Regions from separate parts of the Rossellomorea sp. RS05 genome, predicted to be linked through region 1. Evidence: predicted binding sites of a transcription regulator. Region 1 holds the regulator's gene; the other holds the start of a gene.
The links. The regulator NrdR, encoded in region 1, represses ribonucleotide reductase genes. The targets are predictions, from matches to a motif close to AACACNATATATNGTGTT.
Positions count from the first base shown of each region.

Region 1 (11,327 bases):
CGAGCTATCGGAACAGTTCCCCTACATCCGGGAGCTTCTGGATGCATATGGGATCAAACGATACGAGAAGGAGAACTACGAGGCCGATGACATCATCGGGACCCTGTCACTGAGGGCCGAAGCGGAAGGCTTTGACGTGAAAGTGTTTTCGGGAGACAAGGATCTGACGCAGCTCAGCTCGGATAAAACGACAGTGTGCATCACGCGTAAAGGGATCACGGATCTTGAAATCTATACGCCGGAACACGTGAAGGAAAAGTGGGAAATCACGCCCGACCGCGTCATCGATATGAAGGGTCTCATGGGAGACAGCTCGGATAACATCCCTGGCGTACCGGGTGTCGGTGAGAAGACGGCGATCAAACTGTTGAAGCAGTTCGGAACGCTTGAAGAGCTTCTGTCTTCCATCGATCAGGTGAGCGGGAAGAAGCTGAAGGAGAAGCTTGAAGAGAATAAGGAACAGGCCATCATGAGTAAAGAACTGGCAACGATCCTCCGTGAAGCGCCGGTGGATGTGGGTCTCGACGACCTTCACTATGAAGGGGAGGAGACCCAGGAACTGAAAGCCGTCTTCAAGGATCTCGGCTTCAATTCCCTTCTCGAGAAAATGGGTGAAACCGTCGAGGAAGAACCGGTGGAACAAGAGGAGATTTCATTCGCGGTACTGGACGAAATCAAAGAGGATCATCTTGCAAAGGAAAGCTCCCTCTATATTGAAATGCTCGAGGATAATTATCATACAGGCAAGGTCATCGGGATCGGTCTCCACAACGAAAAGGGAACCTATTTCTTTTCCATGGAAACGGCAGCAGCGTCCCCAGCGTTCAAAGCGTGGGCCGAGGACGGGGAATCCGTCAAGCATGTCTACAACGCTAAAGAAACGATCGTATCCTTCCTGAGGGAAGGCATCGAAATCGAAGGGATCGACTTCGATCTCTTGCTCGCGTCTTATATCATCAATCCTTCTGAATCGAGTGAGGATTTCGCCACGATTGCCAAAGGACACGGACAGGCCGGCATGAAATCCGATGAAGCGGTCTTCGGCAAAGGGGCGAAACAGAAGGTACCGGATCTTGAGGTGCTGTCTGAACACATCGCAAGGAAGGCGTTCGTTCTCTGGACCTTGAAAGGGACATGCATGGACGAGCTCGAGGAGAACAATCAACAAGAATTGTTTACCGATCTTGAGCTTCCTCTCGCCCTGATCCTGGCCGAGATGGAACACACCGGTGTGAAGGTGGACTGTGATCGTCTGAATGAAATGAAGGATGAACTCGCCGAACGTCTTGTTGAACTGGAGAAGAAAATCCACGAGCTCGCAGGGGAAAGCTTCAATATCAATTCTCCCAAGCAGCTCGGCGTAGTCCTGTTCGATAAGCTCGGTCTTCCTATCATCAAGAAGACGAAGACCGGCTACTCAACGTCTGCCGATGTATTGGAGAAGCTGCAGTCGAAGCATGAGATCATCGACTACATCCTCCATTATCGACAGCTTGGTAAGCTGCAGTCCACATACCTTGAAGGGTTGTTGAAGGTGGTCCATGAGGAAACCGGGAAGATCCATACGCGTTTCAATCAGGCCCTCACTCAGACCGGGCGCCTCAGCTCGACGGATCCGAACCTTCAGAACATCCCGATCAGGCTGGAAGAAGGCCGTAAAATCAGACAGGCATTCATTCCATCAGAAGAGGGCTGGGTGATGTTCGCGGCCGACTACTCACAGATCGAGCTTCGCGTCCTTGCCCATATCGCTAAAGATGAAAAGCTGATCGAAGCCTTCCGGAACGATATGGATATCCATACAAAGACGGCGATGGACGTCTTCGGGGTGGCAAAAGAAGATGTTACATCGAATATGCGGCGTCATGCGAAAGCCGTCAACTTCGGGATCGTCTACGGGATCAGCGACTACGGTCTGTCACAGAGCCTGGATATCTCACGGAAAGAAGCCGGTGAGTTCATCAACAAATACCTTGAAAGCTTCCCTGGGGTAAAGGATTATATGGAAGACATCGTGCAGGATGCCAAACAGAAAGGCTATGTCACGACCCTGCTCAAACGCAGGAGATACCTTCCTGAAATCACGAGCCGGAACTTCAACCTGCGGAGCTTCGCGGAGCGTACAGCGATGAACACACCGATTCAAGGAAGTGCAGCCGATATCATCAAAAAAGCGATGATCGATATGGCAGCCCGCCTTGAAAAAGAAAATCTGAAATCCCGCCTTCTCCTTCAGGTGCATGATGAACTGATCTTCGAAGCGCCGAAGGATGAAATCGAGATCCTGGAAAAAATCGTACCTGAAGTCATGGAACAGACAATGGAGCTTGAAGTGCCCCTCAAGGTGGACTATTCCTATGGCGACACATGGTACGATGCCAAATAGAGAGGAGTAGGACCGGTGCCTGAACTTCCAGAAGTAGAAACAGTCAGAAGGACATTGGAGGTCCTTGTAGTAGGAAAGACGATCAAAGAGGTGGCCGTGAGCTGGCCGAAGATGATCAAGCAACCATCCGAGACGGCTCAATTCACGGACTCCCTTAAAGGTCAGGAAATCCTTGCGATGGGACGACGGGGGAAGTTTTTGATCTTTTACCTGAATGATGTCTCCCTTGTCTCCCATTTGAGGATGGAGGGGAAGTATGCCCTTCATCAAAAGGATGAGCCCGTGGAGAAGCATACCCATGTGGTATTCACGTTCACGGATGGGACGGAATTGAGATACCGCGATGTACGGAAATTCGGGACGATGCACTTGTTCAAAAAAGGGGAAGAACTTCTTCATCTGCCCCTCCTGCAGCTTGGACCCGAACCGTTTGAAGAAGCGTTCACGCCTGACTACCTTCACGGCAGGTTTGCCGGAACCTCAAGGATCGTCAAGGCCGTTCTCCTCGACCAAACCGTCATGGTGGGACTCGGGAATATTTACGTCGACGAAGCGCTATTCCGTTCGGGTATCCATCCCGACCGGAAAGCATCATCCCTGACAGTTGATGAAGTCGGGAATCTGCATCAAAGCATCATCGCCACCCTCAGGGAAGCGGTGGATATGGGGGGGAGCACGATCCGCTCCTACGTGAACTCCCAGGGACAAATGGGGATGTTCCAGCAGAACCTGTATGTGTACAGCAGGAATGGCGAAGCTTGCAGACAATGCGGTACGCCGATCGAGAAGAAAGTATCCGCAGGAAGAGGGACGCATTATTGCCCCCACTGCCAGCGCCTTTAACATTTAACATCTGATAAGCCCATACCATATAGTATTGTATTGATGATTGGGAGGGCTATCAGAATGAACACACTTTTCTCCTTACTACTACTGGCATTTGCTGTAAGCCTTGATAATTTCAGTACGGGACTGACATATGGATTACGAAAAGTCAAAATACCTATAAAATCAATCACCATCATTTCCTTATGCTCTGCATTATGCTTATTGATCGCCATGTTCATGGGTCAAGCGATCTCTGTCATCCTTTCACCCGAATGGGCAGGAAGGGTCGGAGGGTTGATCCTGGTGGCCATCGGACTCGCGGTGCTTTATCAGTTTTTCAGACCGGAGAAGGACACACCCGTGGAAGAGAAAGAAAAGACCTTGATCAATGTGGAAATCAAATCGATCGGCCTCGTGATCCAGATCATGAGGCGTCCGTTGACGGCCGATTTCGACCGCTCCGGAACCATTACCGGCGTCGAAGCATTCATGCTCGGCATCGCCCTTTCCCTTGATTCGTTCGGTGCAGGGCTGGGGGCCGCGCTTTTGAATTATTCTCCTTTTCCACTTGCCATCGCCATCTTCTCCATGAGTTTCATCTTCCTCACCTGCGGATTGCAGTTGGGCGTCTACTTCTCTCATATCAGATGGATCCAGCGGGTCGCCTTTCTGCCTGGCGTCCTATTGATTTGTCTGGGGATCATGCGGTTCTAGGGAATGGTGCTGAACGAAAGGATCGATGAAAGTGGCAAACATCATTGGACTGACGGGCGGCATTGCAAGCGGTAAAAGTACAGTATCGGCATTACTACAAGAAAAGGGGTATACCATCATCGATGCAGATCTTGCAGCACGCATGGTGGTGGAAGTCGGGCAGCCCGCGTACCTCGCCATCGTCGAAGCATTCGGCAAGGGCATCCTACAGGAAAACGGCCAGATCGACCGTGCAGTTCTCGGGGCCATCATCTTCAATGACCAGACGAAACGGAATCTTCTCAATGGAATCGTGCATCCGGCTGTAAGGAGCATGATGCTCTCCCATAAAGACGAGGCCGTTGAAAACGGGAAACAGACCATCATCATGGATATTCCCCTTCTATTTGAAAGTGATCTGACATGGATGGTGGATCGGACGATCGTCGTCACCGTGGAAAAAGACGTTCAGCTCAGCCGATTGATGAAGCGGAACAAAATGACCGAAGAAGAGGCAGCGTCCCGCATTTCCTCTCAGCTCCCCTTGAGGGAAAAAGTAGAGAAGGCAGACGCAGTCATTGATAATAATGGTTCGGTGGAAGATACCTTGAAGCAGGTGGAAGAACTCCTGACTGCATGGGGATTGAAGCCGTGAATGGAAAGTCGCCGGAATTTGTCCGGCGGCTTTTCTATTTTTCCGGGGAGCTTAGTGGACTTTAACCAAGCTGTAAGAAATATGAATAAAAGAAAGCGTTATCAGAATGTTACAACATTTCGACTATATGCAAAACTTGGTGGTCAATTCCGTTAAATATGTTATACTATTTTTAGAAAACAAACATATGAGTATAACATTAATATAGAGGGGAGCAGGATATATGATGGCGAGAGTGGCAATCAATGGATTTGGTCGAATTGGGAGAATGGTATTTCGGAAGGCGATTATGGAGGATGACTTGGAAGTCGTGGCCATCAATGCCAGCTATCCGGCAGAAACACTGGCGCATCTGATCAAGTATGATACCAACCACGGTACATTTCAGGCAGATGTGGCAATCGGGGAGGATTCACTGATTGTCAATGGGAAGACGGTAAAGCTACTGAGCAACCGCGATCCGGCTGCCCTTCCATGGAATGAATTGAATGTGGATATCGTCATCGAAGCCACAGGCAAGTTCAATTCTAGGGAGAAAGCTGCCCTGCATCTGGATGCTGGTGCAAGAAAAGTGATCTTGACGGCCCCGGGTAAAAATGAAGACGTTACCATCGTGATGGGGGTCAACGAAGACGCTCTCAAAATCGACGAACATCATGTGATTTCCAATGCATCATGCACCACAAATTGCTTGGCACCTGTGGCAAAAGTGCTTCATGAGCAGTTCGGGATTGAAAACGGTCTGATGACCACGGTGCATGCCTATACGAATGATCAAAAGAATATCGATAACCCCCATAAAGACCTTCGGAGGGCGAGAGCGTGCGGCCAATCCATCATTCCGACGACGACTGGAGCAGCAAAGGCGTTGGCTCTCGTCATGCCGGAATTGAAAGGTAAGCTTCACGGGATGGCACTTCGTGTCCCGACTCCGAATGTATCTCTTGTGGACCTTGTGGTCGATGTAAAAAGGGATGTAACGGTCGATGAAATCAATGATGCCTTCACGGCTGCCTCAATGGGCTCCATGCACGGAATCGTTGAATTCACGACGGAGCCACTCGTGTCAATCGATTTCAACACCAATCCCCACTCTGCCATCATAGATGGTCTTTCCACCATGGTGATGGATGATCGCAAAGTCAAGGTGCTTGCATGGTACGATAATGAATGGGGTTACTCCTGCCGGGTCGTCGACCTAGTGAGGTTCACGGCATCCAAGATGGAAGCGGCAGCCGGGGTGAATGTTTGAAAGAACCAATATAAAAAGAACGAACGAACATAGGAACGCATCGAGGATGCGTTCTTTTTTCGTGCTTAAATGGCCTGCCAGGAACCGGAAACCTGCCGGGGGCCACCAGCCTGCTGACCACATCAAAACCCATAGGCACCGTCTGGGCCCTCCAGACAAGAAGTACTAGTCCGTATGCAGGCTTTCACGTCGGGAAAATCCATATCCCTGCACACTGGATGCGAGATCGGACCCATGAAAAAACTTTTGAAAATTTATTGCAAATGGGGTTTAAACCAAGTATACTATTTTTCGTGAACTTCTTAACAGCAAATGATTACTGAGTTAACTACTTAAAGGGTTAGGACCTCTTCGGACTAACTTTCCCCCGTGGTGGTTAAGATTTTGCCAAGGGACTTGTTCATTTTGACGAAAAAAATTATGTCAAAGGGGGAAACGATCAAATGGAAACAATGGGTCGTCATGTAATCTCTGAACTATGGGGTTGCGATTTTGAAAAGTTGAATGATGTAGTAGGAATTGAAAAAACGTTTGTGGACGCAGCTCTTAAATCAGGTGCTGAAATCCGTGAAGTGGCCTTTCACAAATTTGCTCCACAAGGCGTGAGCGGAGTGGTGATCATCTCTGAATCCCACCTGACCATCCACAGCTTTCCTGAACATGGATATGCCAGCATCGATGTGTATACATGCGGAGATCTAGATCCGAACATCGCTGCAGAATATATAGCTGAAGCATTGGGTGCTGATACCCGTGAAACAATCGAACTTCCGCGCGGCATGGGACCTGTACAGGTTAAGAAATCACAGGCTCAGGCGCTCTAATAGTTGAATCTTCAAGAGGTGCATGACTCATGCATCTCTTTTTTTATTGGAGTTGTTCCCGCTTTCAATGTCTCCATTTTCAATCCTCAGTTTTTCGTGTAAAATGGGGATATACAAAGGGAGGAAAATGATCATGAGCGGAATCAAGACCTTGCTGAAACGTTTTCAATCGGAATGTGAAACATCGGATAAGCAGGAAGAAGAAGTCCTGCAGACCCATTATTATAAATCCATGCAAAGTGGGACATTCAATGCCGTCCTCGAATTGTTCTCCTCTCCCCAGTACGATATCCTGTCCGAATCAAAGGACAGGGGAGAGATCACGATCCGGAAGAACGGGACCCCGCAGCTGTTCATCGTTGCCACGGTCATCGGGGTAAGGCCCCTCGAGACGGCGGTCGATTTCAAACTGAGTACGGATAAGGGGAAGATCCTCGGTACGTATTCCGTCCTGAAGGCGCAGATCAAGAATTATTATGATGTCCTGGACGGGAAATTAACGAGGGTAAGATAGCGAGAACTTGTGGTGAGCACCACTTTTCTATATCATAAGTGTAAATGAGTTTAGCATAACGGAGCTGATAGTATGAAATGTCCGTCCTGCCAGAATAACGGCACCCGGGTGGTGGATTCGCGTCCGGCTGATGAAGGGCGTTCCATCAGGAGAAGAAGAGAATGTGAAGTGTGCGGGTTCCGGTACACCACGTTCGAAAAGGTGGAAGAACTGCCTTTGATTGTGGTGAAGAAGGAAGGCCTGCGAGAAGAGTTCAGCAGAGAAAAGATCCTCCGCGGTCTTATTAAGGCATGCGAGAAACGTCCTGTCCCATTGGAGACGCTCGAGAAGCTTTCCCTGAATATCGAAAAGGACCTCCGCAATCAGGGGGTGTCCGAGGTCGAGTCCGTGAAAGTGGGAGAGATGGTCATGGATCGCCTGGCGCAGGTCGACGAAGTCGCTTACGTCCGGTTTGCTTCGGTATACAGACAATTCAAGGATATCAATGTGTTCATAGATGAATTAAAAGAACTGATCAAAAAAGAGTGAAAGACCGAGCTGAAGAGTCCATCTTTGGCTCTTTTTCTCTTATGTGTCGAAAGGTAGAGGTCAATGATGAAGAATCACTGGAATGAAATTCAGCCTGTGGATCATTATACGGTCTGCACCAACGGGCTCCTGCAGGAATTTGAGAGGAAGATCATCACATTCTTATATCAGCCCCTGATCGGTCCCGTTTCCTACAGCCTGTATATGAGCCTGTGGGGAGAGGTGGAAGAAAGCAGGCTATGGTCGGCACCTTCCAACCATTATCATCTCATGAATATCCTGTCCATGAATCTCCAGGAAATCCACGAAGCGCGCATGAAGCTTGAGGGGATCGGCCTGCTTAAGACGTACGCGAAGAAAGGGGAGGGCGAGCGGAGCTTCATTTATGAACTTCAGCCCCCGCTGCTGCCCAATGATTTTTTCACAGATGGAATGCTGAATGTATATCTGTTCAGGAAGATTGGACGGTCCCACTACCTGCGCCTGAAAGAATCGTTCACTGATCGCGGGATGGAAGCGGATAGCTTTACAGATGTCACCCGATCGTTTCAGGATGTATTCTCCTCGGAGAACAGCATCGACTTCCTTCGCCATGAGGCCAATGACGGCTCATTGACGAACGAAGCGAAGGCGTATATCGGCTATGGGAAGAACGATGGCCCTCCCATGGATGATATCGACTTTGATTTCAGCCTGTTGCTCAACGGACTTTCAGAATCCATGGTGCCGAGAAGGGCTTTCACCCCTCTCGTGAAAGAGACGATCCTGAAGCTCAGCTATCTATACGGGATCGGTCCCCTTCAGATGAAAAACATCCTATTGGGTTCCCTCGATTCAGATGAAGCGATTGATGTAGAGCAATTGCGGAAATCCGCCCGTGATTGGTATCAGCTGCAAACCGGCGATGAACTGCCCGATCTGACGCCGAAAGCGAAACCAGTGAACAAAGAAGCCTCCAAACCGTTGACGAGGGAGGAGGAGCTTCTGGAGTATCTTGAAAGCACATCGCCAAAGGATGTCCTCGCTGATATCTCCAATGGAAGTGCCGCATCGAAGTCGGATCTTCAGGTTGTTGAAGAGATTGTCATGACGCAGAAACTGCCCCTTCCCGTCATCAATGTCCTCATTCAGTATGTGCTGCTGAAGACGGATATGAAGCTGACGAAAGGGTATATGGAGAAGATTGCTTCCCATTGGGCCAGGAAGAAAGTGACCACTGCCGGAGAAGCGATGGAGCTTGCCAAGAATGAACATAAGCAATACATGGAGTGGGCATCCGGTAAAAATGAAAAGCGGACCACCCGTAGGAAGCCGATCAGGACGGAGAAACTGCCTGATTGGTTCCAGGAAGATGAGAAAGTCGAGGCGAAAAGTCAGAACGGGGAAACCTATGACCTGGAAGCCGAAAAAAGAAAACTAGAAGAAGAATTGAAGAATTTTCGGAAGTAGGTGAAGGAGATGGAAAGAATCAACCATACACTCAAGAGGCTTGCTGCATCCGGTTCTTTTCAAGAGCGGTATGACGCCATGAGAAAAGAGATCCTGGCGAACCCCGATGTGAAGGATTTCGTCAGGAAGGAGGATGTACCTGGGGATGTGATCGATGCGAATCTGATGAAATTATATGAATACATCTCCCAGAGTAAGGAATGCAGCGGATGTCCTTCCCTGGCTGAATGCAAGAATATGATGGAAGGGTATGAGCCCCATCTTGTTGTGAGGGGACGTGTCATCGATATCGAGTATCATCGTTGTCCGAGGAAAGTCGTGCACGACGAACGGACAAGCTCCCAGCGTTTGATCAAAAGTTTATACGTGCCGAAAGATATCCTTCATGCCTCCTTCGATGAACTTGAGCCCGACTCCAAGGGGAGGGTGGAAGCAATCCGTCAGGCCATGGCCTTCGTACGCGATTACGAAGAAGGCAAGAAGATGAAGGGCCTTTATTTCTACGGAAAGTTCGGTGTCGGGAAGTCGTATCTCCTCGGTGCGATTGCCAACGAGCTCGCCGAGAAGAAGATCTCGTCCATGATTGTCTATGTTCCGGAGTTCTTCCGCGAGATCAAGCAGTCCCTCGGTGATCATACAACCAATGAAAAACTGGATGCCGTCAAAACGGCGCCCATCCTCATGCTCGATGATATCGGGGCGGAAACGATGTCGAGTTGGGGGCGGGATGAAATCCTCGGTACGATCCTGCAGTACAGGATGCTTGAAAACCTGCCGACCTTCTTCACCTCCAACTTCAATCATAGCGAGTTGACCCATCACCTTACCTATTCACAGCGCGGGGAAGAGGAAAAACTAAAAGCCGCGAGGATCATGGAAAGGATCAAATACCTGGCCGCACCCGTTCTGATCGATGGACGTAACAGACGGGAATAGGATACATGAGTGGCTAGGGAAAACGTGTAGCGAAACCCGAATCCAATTGCCTGTGATAAGGCAATTGGATTCGGGTTTTTCATTTGTCCAATGATTCCATAGGTACCTGCGTTTGATCGGAAGACTCCTGAGGAAAGAGCAGCATGCAGGCCGAGTACGATCACGGATAACCCATCTCGCAAGGGAACGATGAGAAGCAGTAAGAACCTACATGGATTGCCTTCGTCATGAAATAATCCCTTTTCGTGTTGTCCAGACCTCCTTTGCAGGGTCCCGAAAACGTGCCCGACCCGGACGCGTCCTGTAAATTTATTCGCCCCCCACTTCTAAATTGGCCAGGCCCTCCATATACATAAAGCAGGGAAATGGCTTTAAGGAGGCGGGATCGATTGGTAGAATTGATTTTCAGACGAAAGGCTGATGCACTGCGATGTCAGAAGCATCTGTGCGCACCATCCTGGATAAAGGAAACGCAGATTCAAAGATGCAGCCACTATGCAATTTCGATAGAAGTGAAGACCGACCGTGATAGAATCAGTCTTGGAACAAGCCTGACGACCTTCATCATCAACGAGATGTGGAAGGGGTGGACGGAAGAGACCCTTAAAGCGGATTATTATTACAATGATCCGGAGGAAGTGGACCAGATCTGCGCCATCATTTCAGAAATGAGGAGCGGGGAACGACCGGAACTGACGGAATTCTTGACCGACTGGGATGAGAGTGGGCTCGTGTTGGGAGAAGTTCAGAACCTCCTCTGCCATCCGGCACCTGTCACGTTCGATTCCTTTGCGACATTCAGGTTGAAGAACCTCCATGATAAATGGAGGGAGATGCTCGGACTTGCCATTGATGAGTACAAGATGGAGCAGGAATATCAAGTGTTCATCCAGATGCTGAGGGAGTATCTCGCCATCAGGGGAGAGAGGACCGATACCATCCACTTGTATCCTTCGAGGACAGGCTTCCGTTTTTTCGATGGCCACTATACGGAAGTGACGAAGGAAGAGCTGATGAACGCCATCGATAAACGATTGTTCTTTCAGCACCCCCTGTATGTAGATTCCTCCACCATCGCTCCGTTGCTGTCGCTTGCACCGAAAAGCATTTTTGTATATGGAACGGAAGAGGAGAAAATCGTCACCACCCTGAGAAATATATTTGAAGACAGACTGGATATCCTTCCGGTCAGCTACTTCCCCGATCCGTGCATCCCCCTGGATCTTGCCAACGAATAAGATAGGATGGCGCCCTCTTGCTTT
Region 1 is NZ_JBDKWY010000003.1:183,901-195,227, reverse strand. Features, by position in the region: gene polA (DNA polymerase I) at 1-2,386, shown strand, start outside; gene mutM (DNA-formamidopyrimidine glycosylase) at 2,402-3,229, shown strand; gene ytaF (sporulation membrane protein YtaF) at 3,293-3,928, shown strand; gene coaE (dephospho-CoA kinase) at 3,960-4,562, shown strand; gene ABJ225_RS10825 (glyceraldehyde-3-phosphate dehydrogenase) at 4,786-5,814, shown strand; gene speD (adenosylmethionine decarboxylase) at 6,258-6,638, shown strand; gene ABJ225_RS10815 (hypothetical protein) at 6,772-7,152, shown strand; gene nrdR (transcriptional regulator NrdR) at 7,225-7,680, shown strand; gene ABJ225_RS10805 (replication initiation and membrane attachment family protein) at 7,747-9,129, shown strand; gene dnaI (primosomal protein DnaI) at 9,139-10,065, shown strand; gene ytxC (sporulation protein YtxC) at 10,455-11,303, shown strand.

Region 2 (11,327 bases), on a different contig from region 1:
CAAATTTTCCATTTTGATCTTCATTTCACCCTCGGTTCTTGAGGAAGCGAAGATATCCGTCATGTGATCTTCAAACTCTTTGAAATCGAGTCGGGTCAGGATGTCATCAAGTTCGCCGATCACCCGCTCGAACAGGTTGATTTTTTCATAAAGCAGGGTGAGGATATGTTCTTCCACGGTGCCTTTCGTGGCGAAATTGTAAATATGAACATCCTCGGTCTGTCCCAGGCGGTGCACCCGTCCAATCCGCTGCTCGAGTCTCATGGGATTCCACGGAAGGTCGAAATTGATGACGTGATGACAGAATTGAAGGTTGATCCCTTCCCCGCCGGCTTCCGTGGCGATGAGGACCTGGGCGTGATTTTGGAACAGTTGTCTCATCCAGTCCTTTTTTCCTCGCTTGAACCCGCCCCTGAAAGGGACCGACGTGATGTCGTGCTGCTTCAGGAACCATTGAAGGTACATCTGGGTAGCACGGTATTCCGTGAAGATGATCACCTTGTCGTCGATGGATTGGATCAGCTCCAGGGCTTTCTTTGCCTTGGAGTTGACTGAGACATTCTCCACCTTTTGCATGAGGGTTCCGATCACCTGCTTGAACCCTTCTGAAGGATCCTCTTTTTTGGCTAGCATATTCTTCAACGTAAAGTACACCGCTTCTCGGCTGGAGCATGCTTCCCGCTGCAGGGTGAGGAGGGAGAAGGAGCTGGATGCGGCCCAGTCATCGTAGCGGCCGCGCAGAAGATCGAAGCTGTCGTATAGGTCCCTCTCTCCCTGTGAGAAGTCGATCAGGACCGTTTTTACATGGCGCTTCGTCCATTCGATACCCGTGTCATTCCTTCGGTTCCTGATCATCACCTTGTTGGTCAGGTTCTTCAGATGGTCGTCATCCTCAAGTGACCGATCCCCATTTTTATACCGTTCTGTAAAGCCCGATTCGCTTCCAAGGTGCCCGGGCTTCAGGAGGGAAACAAGATGGAAGATTTCCTCGATTCGGTTCTGGATGGGAGTGGCCGTCAGAAGAAGGCAGAATTTTTTCTTCAGGTTCTGCACAAATTCATAGTTTTTCGTTTTGTGATTCTTCAGTTTGTGAGCCTCATCGATGATGACGAGATCATAATCCTGTTCATACACCTTTTCCCGGTGAGGGCTTCTTTTGGCCGTATCCATGGAAGAAACAACGATATCACACTGGTCCCAGACGTAACTTTTCCTCTGGGGGACGGCAGGGATGAAGAATTTCGTATTCAACTCATAGCACCACTGAGATACCAGGGACGCCGGCACGAGGATGAGCACCTTCTTCACCAGTCCACGGATCATGTATTCCTTCAACACAAGCCCCGCTTCAATTGTTTTCCCGAGTCCGACCTCATCTGCAAGGATCGCTTTTCCGTTCATGGTCTCCACCACCTGCCTCGCAGCTTCGAGCTGATGGGGGAGGGGAGTGACATTTGCCAAATGTTTCGGTGCCTGCAGCCCCTCAAAGTTCGGAATTGCGAGATGGTGCTCGAATTCGACGGCGAGTTTGTAGAGGTCGAAACTTCCCCATGGCCCGTCATTTGTGATAAGACTATCAAGATTTTCTCCCCATCCCTCATCGAATATGATATCTACATTCATATAAAAACAACTCCTTTTTTTCTGCAAAAATTGATTGCCCGGAACAATTGATTAATGGTAGGATGAAAATAGATTTACAATCTTACAAAAATGATCTAAATCCGAACATTAGCATCTGCTGCATTTCTTTTATATCTTTAGTATGACCAAATATTGCAAGGAATATTGGCGAATGATGACAAGGGGAGAGACTGCAGTCTGCAGCGCCGAAGGAGCAAGCATCACGATGTGAATCTCTCAGGCAAAAAGACTCTTGTCGGACGCAACTCTGGAGAGCGTCCCGGATGGGGACCACCAAAGGGGAAAGCCGTATGAATCGGTAAACTTTCAGGTGCCAGGACAGAGAAGCCCACTTATTGAAAAGGGGCTTCTCTGTCCTTTTTTCATGCAAAAGAATGCAGTGTAACCACTAAAGGGGGAATCGCCATGTCAGAACTGAAGCAAACGCCTTTACACGATCTTTACCGCGAGTATGGAGGAAAGACGATCGATTTTGGAGGATGGGCCTTGCCCGTACAATTCTCGGGGATCAAAGATGAGCATGAAGCCGTAAGGAGCCGTGCAGGTCTTTTCGATGTCTCCCATATGGGAGAGATCACGGTGAAAGGGGAGGGTGCCCTTGAGTACCTTCAACGGATGATGACTAATGATCTGTCCAAATTGAAGGACGGAGGCGCTCAGTACACCGCCATGTGCTACGAAGACGGAGGGACGGTCGATGACCTTCTCGTCTATAAACGGAAAGATCACGATTATCTCCTTGTGGTCAACGCATCCAATATCGAGAAAGATTACGAATGGCTCATCCATCATGCAACCGAAGGGGTCGAGCTGACGAATCGTTCAGGCGAAATCGCCCAGCTTGCCATTCAGGGTCCGCTGGCGGAGAAGATCCTCCAGAAGCTAACCGATACAGATCTCGGCAGCATCGGGTTCTTCAAGTTCCAGGATGAGGTCATGATCAACGGTCACGAAGCGCTCGTATCAAGAACAGGTTACACAGGGGAAGACGGGTTTGAAATTTATTGTGCATCGGATTCCGCCCCGGCTCTGTGGAAGGAAATCCTTCAGGCGGGTGAAGAGGAAAGAATCGTACCTTGCGGCCTTGGTGCCCGAGACACTTTGCGATTCGAAGCGAATCTCGCACTCTATGGACAGGAGTTGTCGAAGACAATCACGCCCATCGAAGCGGGAATTGGTTTTGCGGTGAAGGTGAATAAAGACATCCCGTTCATCGGCCAGGAAGTCCTTCGCAAACAAAAGGAAGAAGGGGCACCTCGTAAACTGGTCGGGATCGAAATGATCGACCGCGGCATCCCTCGTCATGGATACAGTGTATTTTCAGGGGAAGAGCTGATCGGGGAGGTCACAACCGGTACCCAGTCGCCGACACTGAAGAAGAATATCGGTCTTGCACTTATCAAGAAGGAATTTGCCGAGCCCGGTACTGAAGTGATCGTGGAGATCCGGAGTAAACAATTGAAAGCCGTTGTAGTGAAAACACCATTCTATAAGAGAACTGGCAAATAGGGAGGACTGACGTTCATGAAGCATCGTTATTTACCGATGACAGATCAGGATCAAAGAGAAATGTTGGACAGCATTGGAGTCGACAGCGTCGATGCCCTTTTTGAAGATATTCCGGAAGAAGTCCGCTTTAAAGGCGACTATAACATTAAAAAAGCGAAATCCGAGACGGAACTCGTCAAGGAACTGAGTGCTCTGGCAGCTAAAAATGCCGATCTCAGAAGTCATGCAAGCTTCCTGGGAGCGGGAGTATATGACCATTACATGCCGATCATCGTGGATCATGTTTTATCACGTTCTGAATTTTATACGGCCTATACGCCGTACCAACCGGAGATTTCACAGGGCGAACTCCAGGCGATTTTCGAGTTTCAGACGATGATCTGCGAGCTGACTGGAATGGATGTAGCGAACTCTTCCATGTATGACGGTGGTACATCCCTTGCTGAAGCCGCCATGCTTTCAGCCGGTCAGACACGTCGCAAGAAGGTACTCGTATCAGCGGCGGTTCATCCTGAATCCAAAGATGTCCTGCGCTCTTATGCGAAAGGTCAGTATATCGACGTTGTAGAAGTTCCCCATAAGGATGGGGTGACAGATCTTGAAGCGATCGAGAACCTCATCGGTGACGACGTGGCAGCTGTGATTGTTCAATATCCGAACTTCTTCGGACGTATCGAGGATCTTCAGGCGATTGAAGCCATCACCCATGGGTCAAAAGCGATGTTTGTCGTCTCTTCCAACCCCCTTGCACTCGGCGCACTCACACCACCGGGCAAATTCGGTGCCGATATCGTCATCGGGGATGCGCAGCCATTCGGAATTCCGAGTGCATTCGGCGGACCGCACTGCGGCTATTTCGCCGTCAGCAAGAAGCTTATGCGGAAGGTACCGGGCCGCCTTGTCGGCCAAACGGTGGATGAAGACGGTGTCCGCGGATTCGTCCTGACCCTTCAGGCAAGGGAACAGCATATCCGCCGTGATAAAGCGACGTCCAATATTTGTTCGAACCAGGCACTGAATGCCCTGGCTGCTTCCGTTGCCATGACGGCACTCGGGAAGCAAGGGGTAAAAGAGATGGCAATCCAGAATATCCAAAAAGCTCACTATGCAAAAAATGCCATGAAGTCTGCTGGACTCGAATTGGCATTCGAAGGACCTTCCTTCAATGAATTCGTCGTCAAAGTGAAGGCGCCGGTCAGGGATCTCAATCTACATCTTATCCAAAAAGGGATGATCGGGGGATATGATCTCGGTCTTACGGACGAAACGCTCGCCAACCATATGCTCGTTGCCGTCACGGAACTTCGCAGCAAAGAAGAAATCGATGCATTTGCTAAAGAATTGGGGGATTATCATGCATAAGAAGGATCAGCCTCTTATTTTCGAACTCACTAAAGAAGGACGCGTAGGATACAGCCTTCCTGAACTGGATGTTCCGGCGGCAGATCTATCCGATCTGATTCCGGCAGAATTCATCCGCACAGAGGAAGCCAATCTTCCTGAAGTGTCCGAGCTTGATATCATGCGTCATTACACGGCTCTTTCCAAACGCAACCACGGAGTCGACTCAGGCTTCTATCCGCTAGGGTCATGTACGATGAAATACAATCCGAAGGTGAACGAATATGTGGCGCGCCTCAATGGATTTGCCCATATCAATCCGCTTCAGGAGCCTGAAAGTGTACAAGGAGCACTCGGTCTCATGTACGACCTCCAAGAACACTTGAAAGAAATCACCGGGATGGATGAAGTGACCCTCCAGCCCGCTGCAGGAGCTCATGGGGAATGGACCGGGCTTATGATGATCCGCGCCTTCCACGAAGCGAATGGCGATACCCAGCGTACAAAGGTCATCGTTCCCGACTCTGCCCACGGGACCAACCCGGCGAGCGCGACGGTTGCAGGTTTTGAGACAGTTACGGTCAAGTCCAACGAAGACGGCCTCGTTGACCTCGAAGATCTGAAGCGAGTGGTGGGAGACGATACGGCTGCCTTGATGCTCACGAACCCGAACACCCTAGGGCTTTTTGAAGAGAATATCCTGGAGATGGCTTCCATCATCCACGGTGCTGGTGGCAAGCTCTATTACGACGGTGCGAACCTCAATGCTGTCCTCTCAAAAGCAAGACCGGGAGATATGGGCTTTGATGTCGTCCACCTTAACCTTCATAAAACGTTCACCGGTCCCCATGGGGGAGGAGGTCCCGGAAGCGGTCCTGTCGGAGTGAAGGAAGATTTGATTCCTTATCTTCCAAAGCCGATCCTCGTTAAAAAGGGAGAAGACTTTGTATTCGATTATGACCGACCTGAAAGTATCGGAAGAGTGAAACCATACTACGGGAACTTCGGGATCAATGTCCGTGCCTATACGTATATTAGGACGATGGGACCTGATGGTCTGCGCGCCGTGACGGAGAATGCCGTACTGAACGCCAACTATATGATGAGAAGGCTTGCTCCTCACTTCGACCTTCCGTATGATCGTCATTGCAAGCATGAGTTTGTGATTTCTGGAAAACGTCAGAAGAAATTAGGGGTGCGTACCCTTGATATCGCGAAGCGCCTCCTCGACTTCGGCTATCATCCACCTACCATCTACTTCCCATTGAATGTAGAAGAGTGCATGATGATCGAACCTACGGAAACCGAGTCGAAGGAAACCCTTGATTCATTCATCGATGCTATGATCCAGATCGCGAAGGAAGCGGAAGAAAATCCGGAAATCGTCCAGGAAGCTCCTCACACGACGGTTGTGAAACGCATGGATGAAACCTTGGCGGCACGAAAACCCGTCCTTCGATACCAGAAAGAAGTTTAATGCAAGAAAAGAGAAAAAGGTTGGACTAAACGAAAAAAGTACCAAATAAACAAATACTACTAGTGTAGGTTCTCAATACCGCTCATGATTTCCGTGCAAGACTATGCTTTCGGCGAGTAGCCCGTGAGCCTCCTCGGCTACTCTTCCCGTTGGAGTCTACGTCTTGGACGCCAATCAACCGCTAGGACCAATGAAATAAACATTATGAACAAATTAAAAACCCGAATTCATTGGCAAATGAATTCGGGTTTTACTATGACTGAAACACTTTTGTCCCAGCCTCGTTTCTAAACGAAAAAAGCCTCCGGTACCCTGATGGGCACCCGGAAGGCTTTATTTTTTGTGCTTGATTTTCCCGGTCCACTTTTTGAATCCACCTTTTAATTGGTGGAGGTCACGGTAGCCGAGACGACGGAGCATTTGAGCCGCCCTGCCGCTTCTCATGCCGCTTTGGCAGTAAAGGTAGACGGGCTGGTCTTTACGGATCTCTTTTTGTCTCATTTTCAGTTGAGAAAGTGGAATGTTTCTGGCGCCAAGAATATGACCGTTGTTATATTCATTGGTTTCGCGGACATCGATCAGCTGGGCTTTACGGTAGCCTGCGCGAAACTCTTCCTCTGAGAGTGTGTTGATGATTCTTTTTTGATTGAAATATGTAATGAGTGAATACGCTGCGATTGCACCGATTACAATCAATAGGATATATAAAGCTTCCATCCATTCATGCTCCTTTCTACAAATGCGCTATCTACTATTATATTCATGATGGCAAACATAATCAAAAGATTTTTGAAATAAAGTTCAAACACTTTCCAATCGGTTTCCCTTTGTTTTTTATCGGGTATTTGATAGACTAAGTAACGGATTAGAACGGTCTGACATTTGTGACCGATACATAATACTGCGAACATAAGAATGAGGTATGCATAATGGAAAAGGAAATATGGAGATTCATCGATTCCGGTCACTGCTCCCCTTCTTTCAATATGGCATTGGATGAAGCGCTCCTTGACTGGCACAGCGAAGGGAAGATCCCTCCCACGATCCGATTCTATGGCTGGGACCCGGCGACCCTCTCAATCGGATACTTCCAAAAGGTAGAGAAAGAGATCAACATGGAAAATGTGAAAAAGCATAATCTGGGCTTTGTGAGAAGACCTACAGGAGGCAGGGGCGTCCTTCATGAGCACGAACTTACCTACAGCGTCATCGTCTCCGAAGATCACCCAGATATGCCAAAGACGGTAACGGAAGCGTACCGCGTCATTTCCGAAGGAATATTGCAAGGGTTCCGGGCCCTCGGTCTGGAAGCATATTTTGCCGTGCCGAAAACGGCGGAGGAGCGGGAAGGATTGAAGAATCCGCGCTCAGCCGTCTGCTTTGATGCGCCAAGCTGGTATGAGCTCGTGGTGGAAGGCCGTAAAGTGGCAGGCAGTGCCCAGACACGACAGAAGGGTGTCATCCTCCAACACGGATCCATCCTCCTTGACCTGGACGAAGACAAGCTCTTCAGCCTCTTCAACTATCCGAATGATCGTGTGAAAGAACGCATGCAGCGCGCATTCAAAAGCAAGGCCGTCGCCATGAATGAGATCAGTGCGGAACCGGTCACCATGGAGATGGCCAAGGACGCCTTCAAGAATGGGTTCGAAGACGGTCTCGGAATCGGATTGGAACCGTATGAGCTTTCACTTGAAGAAACACAATATGTAGAAAAGCTCGCGAAGGAACGCTACGAGTCCGACGAGTGGAATTACAAAAGATAATTTTTATTTTTTGCAGGAAATAGAATAAATGCCCGCTATTTCAAAGTTTGTCGGGTATTGGATAATATCAACATTGAAAATCATAGAAATGGGTCGATTTCCGATGGTTTATTCCGGTTAATCTCCTTTTTTCTAATGTTCTTGAAGGATTGTCCACTTGACAAATGAAGGGCGAAATGAACCTCAGCACAACATATGGTGTGGGACTTAAAATTCTGACCACTATATGTTGTGTTTTATTGTTGCTTTTCTAAAGTCGCTGTGATAACGTTAGTTAAGGAAATCAAACCATCATGTATCGCAGAGAAACATAGAGCTAGAAGGAGTTGTCGATATGACTGTTGCGTCGAAAGAAAATATGAGTTTAAACATTGAGAGATTGAATGAAGATATCCGTTTGTTCCCACAGGTGCACGAGATCACCCCGGATATGAAGACTACCCATAAAGGTGTATCCCGCCTGGTGATGATCGACCGATACTCATTCAAGGATACCGAAAAAATTACCCTCTCAGCAGGTGACTTCGTTGTTCTGACCATCAAGGAAGATCCGAAGTTCCCGGCACGAGGCCTTGGATATATTAAAGAAATCGATTTTGAGAACAAAAAGGCCCACGTCTGGATCGAAGAAGAATACCGGAGTGCAATCGAAAAGCCGGAGGAAATGGAAACGGGAATCGTCCTGCGTAATCTGGACGTCATCGAAAAGCCCCTTGAAGTATTCTACGAGCAGATTGCCAAGCGTAACGCAACAGGTCTGGCGGAAGTGGAAGAAACTCCTGAACTGAAGCAAGTCTGGTTCGAAAAATTCTATCATGAATTGGTGAACCTGCACTTTGTACCGGCAGGACGCGTCCTTTACGGGGCAGGAGCAGGAACGGATGTTACATACTTCAACTGCTACGTCATGCCGTTTGTGCAGGATTCACGTGAAGGTATATCCGAACACCGGAAACAGGTAATGGAAATCATGAGCCGCGGCGGCGGGGTGGGAACCAATGGTTCTACACTGCGTCCACGCAATACGCTAGCGAAAGGCGTGAACGGTAAATCTTCAGGGTCTGTATCGTGGCTTGATGATATTGCCAAGCTTACTCACCTTGTCGAGCAGGGCGGTTCACGTCGCGGTGCCCAGATGATCATGCTTTCAGACTGGCACCCGGACATCGTGGAATTCATCATCTCCAAGATGCAAAATCCACGCATCCTTCGCTATTTGCTTGAGAATACGGAAGATGAGACCATCAAGAAAGCGGCGCAGGATAAATTGAAATTCACACCGCTCACCGAACAGGAAGAAGCGATGTATCAGGGGATCCTGAACTACAGACATATCCCTGGCTACGGAGGCTTTGATGAGAAGATCCTGAGAGGTGCAGAAGAGAAGCTGAACACCGGTGGGACCTACAGCGTTCACAATCCGGAGTTCCTCACCGGCGCCAACATCTCAGTCTGCCTCACAAGCGACTTCATGGATGCAGTCGAGAATGACGAAGAGTATGAGCTGCGCTTCCCGGATGTCGAAAGCTATGATGCCGACACGATGACATTCTATAATGAAGAGTGGCATAACGTCGGAGATGTTCGCGAATGGGAACAGATGGGCTATAAAGTGAGAACCTACCGCAAGATTAAGGCGAAGGAACTCTGGAATCTGATCAACGTATGTGCCACATACTCTGCAGAACCTGGAATCTTCTTCATCGACAATGCCAATGATATGACGAATGCAAAAGCATACGGCCAGAAAGTCGTTGCAACCAACCCTTGCGGTGAACAGCCTTTGGCTCCGTACTCCGTATGTAACCTTGCTGCCGTCAATCTCGCTGAATTCGCCGATAAAGACGCGAAAACCGTTGATTTTGAGAAGCTTAAGCAAACGGTCGAAGTCGGCGTGCGCATGCAGGACAATGTCATCGATGCGACTCCATACTTCCTTGATGAGAATAAAACACAGGCACTAGGTGAACGTCGTGTTGGTCTAGGTGTCATGGGACTTGCCGATCTTCTGATTTACTGTGAGAAAGAATACGGCTCAGAAGAAGGAAACAAGCTCGTTGATGAAGTATTCGAGGTCATCGCGACGACAGCCTATCGTGCGTCCATCGAGCTATCCAAAGAAAAGGGAAGCTTCCCGTTCCTGATCGGAAGCACCGATGATGAAACAAAAGCCATCCGTGAACGCTTCACACAGACAGGCTTCATGGAGAAAATGCCTGAAGATGTGAAGGAAGGAATCCTTGAGCACGGAATCCGGAACTCCCATCTGTTGACGGTTGCACCAACCGGATCGACCGGAACGATGGTAGGGGTATCCACAGGTCTTGAGCCATACTTCTCCTTCACGTATTATAGAAGCGGAAGACTCGGTAAATTCATCGAAGTCAAAGCGGATATTGTAGAAGATTATCTTTCAAGAAATCCAGGAGCCAGTGCAGATGAACTGCCTGAGTGGTTCGTTTCATCCATGAGCCTGGCACCGGAAGCACATGCGGACGTTCAATGTGTGATCCAGAACTGGATTGACAGCTCCATCTCCAAAACGGTCAACGCCCCGCGCGGATACACAGTGGAGCAGGTACAAAAAGTGTACGAACGCCTCTATAAAGGTGGCGCTAAAGGCGGTACCGTTTATGTAGACGGAAGCCGTGATTCACAGGTCCTCACCCTCAAAGCGGAAGAAAACAGCTTTGATGATGAAGAGGAAACCATTGTAGAAACAGCGAAAAAACCCGTTGTTCTTGTAGACACGATCCAGGATGTGCGCTCGACTGATGTGACCATCGGATCGGAAGTCGGCAACACATGCCCGGTCTGCCGTAAAGGGACAGTTAAAGACATGGGTGGATGCAACACATGCACGAACTGTGGTGCACAGCTCAAATGCGGACTGTAAGCTGATAGAGAGAAACACCTCTTTGGATGTATTCCATCCAGAGAGGTGTTTTTTTTGTTTTAGAAATGCCATCCGAAGGGATGGATCAAATCTTGAATAAGTCATGATGCTCTTTATAATATGAAACGATAAAATTACGAAGACCATCAGTCGAGGAGCTCATTACCTTGTTCTTTCTCCAATACAGTCTGACCGGGTAAGTAGCAGAATGATCCGTCAATGGACGATAATTCAATCCAAGGGTCCTGCAACTAGAAACAGGAAGGAGTGCCACTCCTTGATCCAGTTTGATGATTTCAACCAACAGATTCGAATCTACTTCGAATGCTGATTTGGGTATGAAACCAGCACGTTCACATAGCATGGACGTAAACGTGCGGTATTCTTCGTTATTGGCCAAGGTGATGAAAGGGTCATCGGCCACATGATGAAGCGATAATTCGGCTTCCCCAGTCAATCTGTGATTGGAGGGAAGTGCCAGAACAATATCTTCATTCACAAGCAAACGGCTTTCCAACTCTTCATCCTGTACCGTATCACCTGCTATACCTAGTTCGATATCCCCTCGTTTCAAACTCGATAGGATATCGGTTTTCCCCCTGATGGATTGAATGATCGTTGTCTCAGGAGCGCGATTGATGAACTCACTGATCAGGCCGGAGAGGAACCGGGGGTTGGATATGGCAATCTTGAT
Region 2 is NZ_JBDKWY010000001.1:1,303,041-1,314,367, reverse strand. Features, by position in the region: gene ABJ225_RS06835 (DEAD/DEAH box helicase) at 1-1,623, opposite strand, end outside; glycine riboswitch at 1,796-1,886, shown strand; glycine riboswitch at 1,890-1,968, shown strand; gene gcvT (glycine cleavage system aminomethyltransferase GcvT) at 2,050-3,153, shown strand; gene gcvPA (aminomethyl-transferring glycine dehydrogenase subunit GcvPA) at 3,169-4,515, shown strand; gene gcvPB (aminomethyl-transferring glycine dehydrogenase subunit GcvPB) at 4,508-5,971, shown strand; gene ABJ225_RS06815 (rhodanese-like domain-containing protein) at 6,305-6,688, opposite strand; gene ABJ225_RS06810 (lipoate--protein ligase family protein) at 6,901-7,737, shown strand; gene ABJ225_RS06805 (vitamin B12-dependent ribonucleotide reductase) at 8,072-10,633, shown strand; gene ABJ225_RS06800 (LysR family transcriptional regulator) at 10,719-11,327, opposite strand, start outside.
Region 2: the regulator NrdR is predicted to act here: its motif matches at 7,956-7,973, upstream of ABJ225_RS06805 (vitamin B12-dependent ribonucleotide reductase).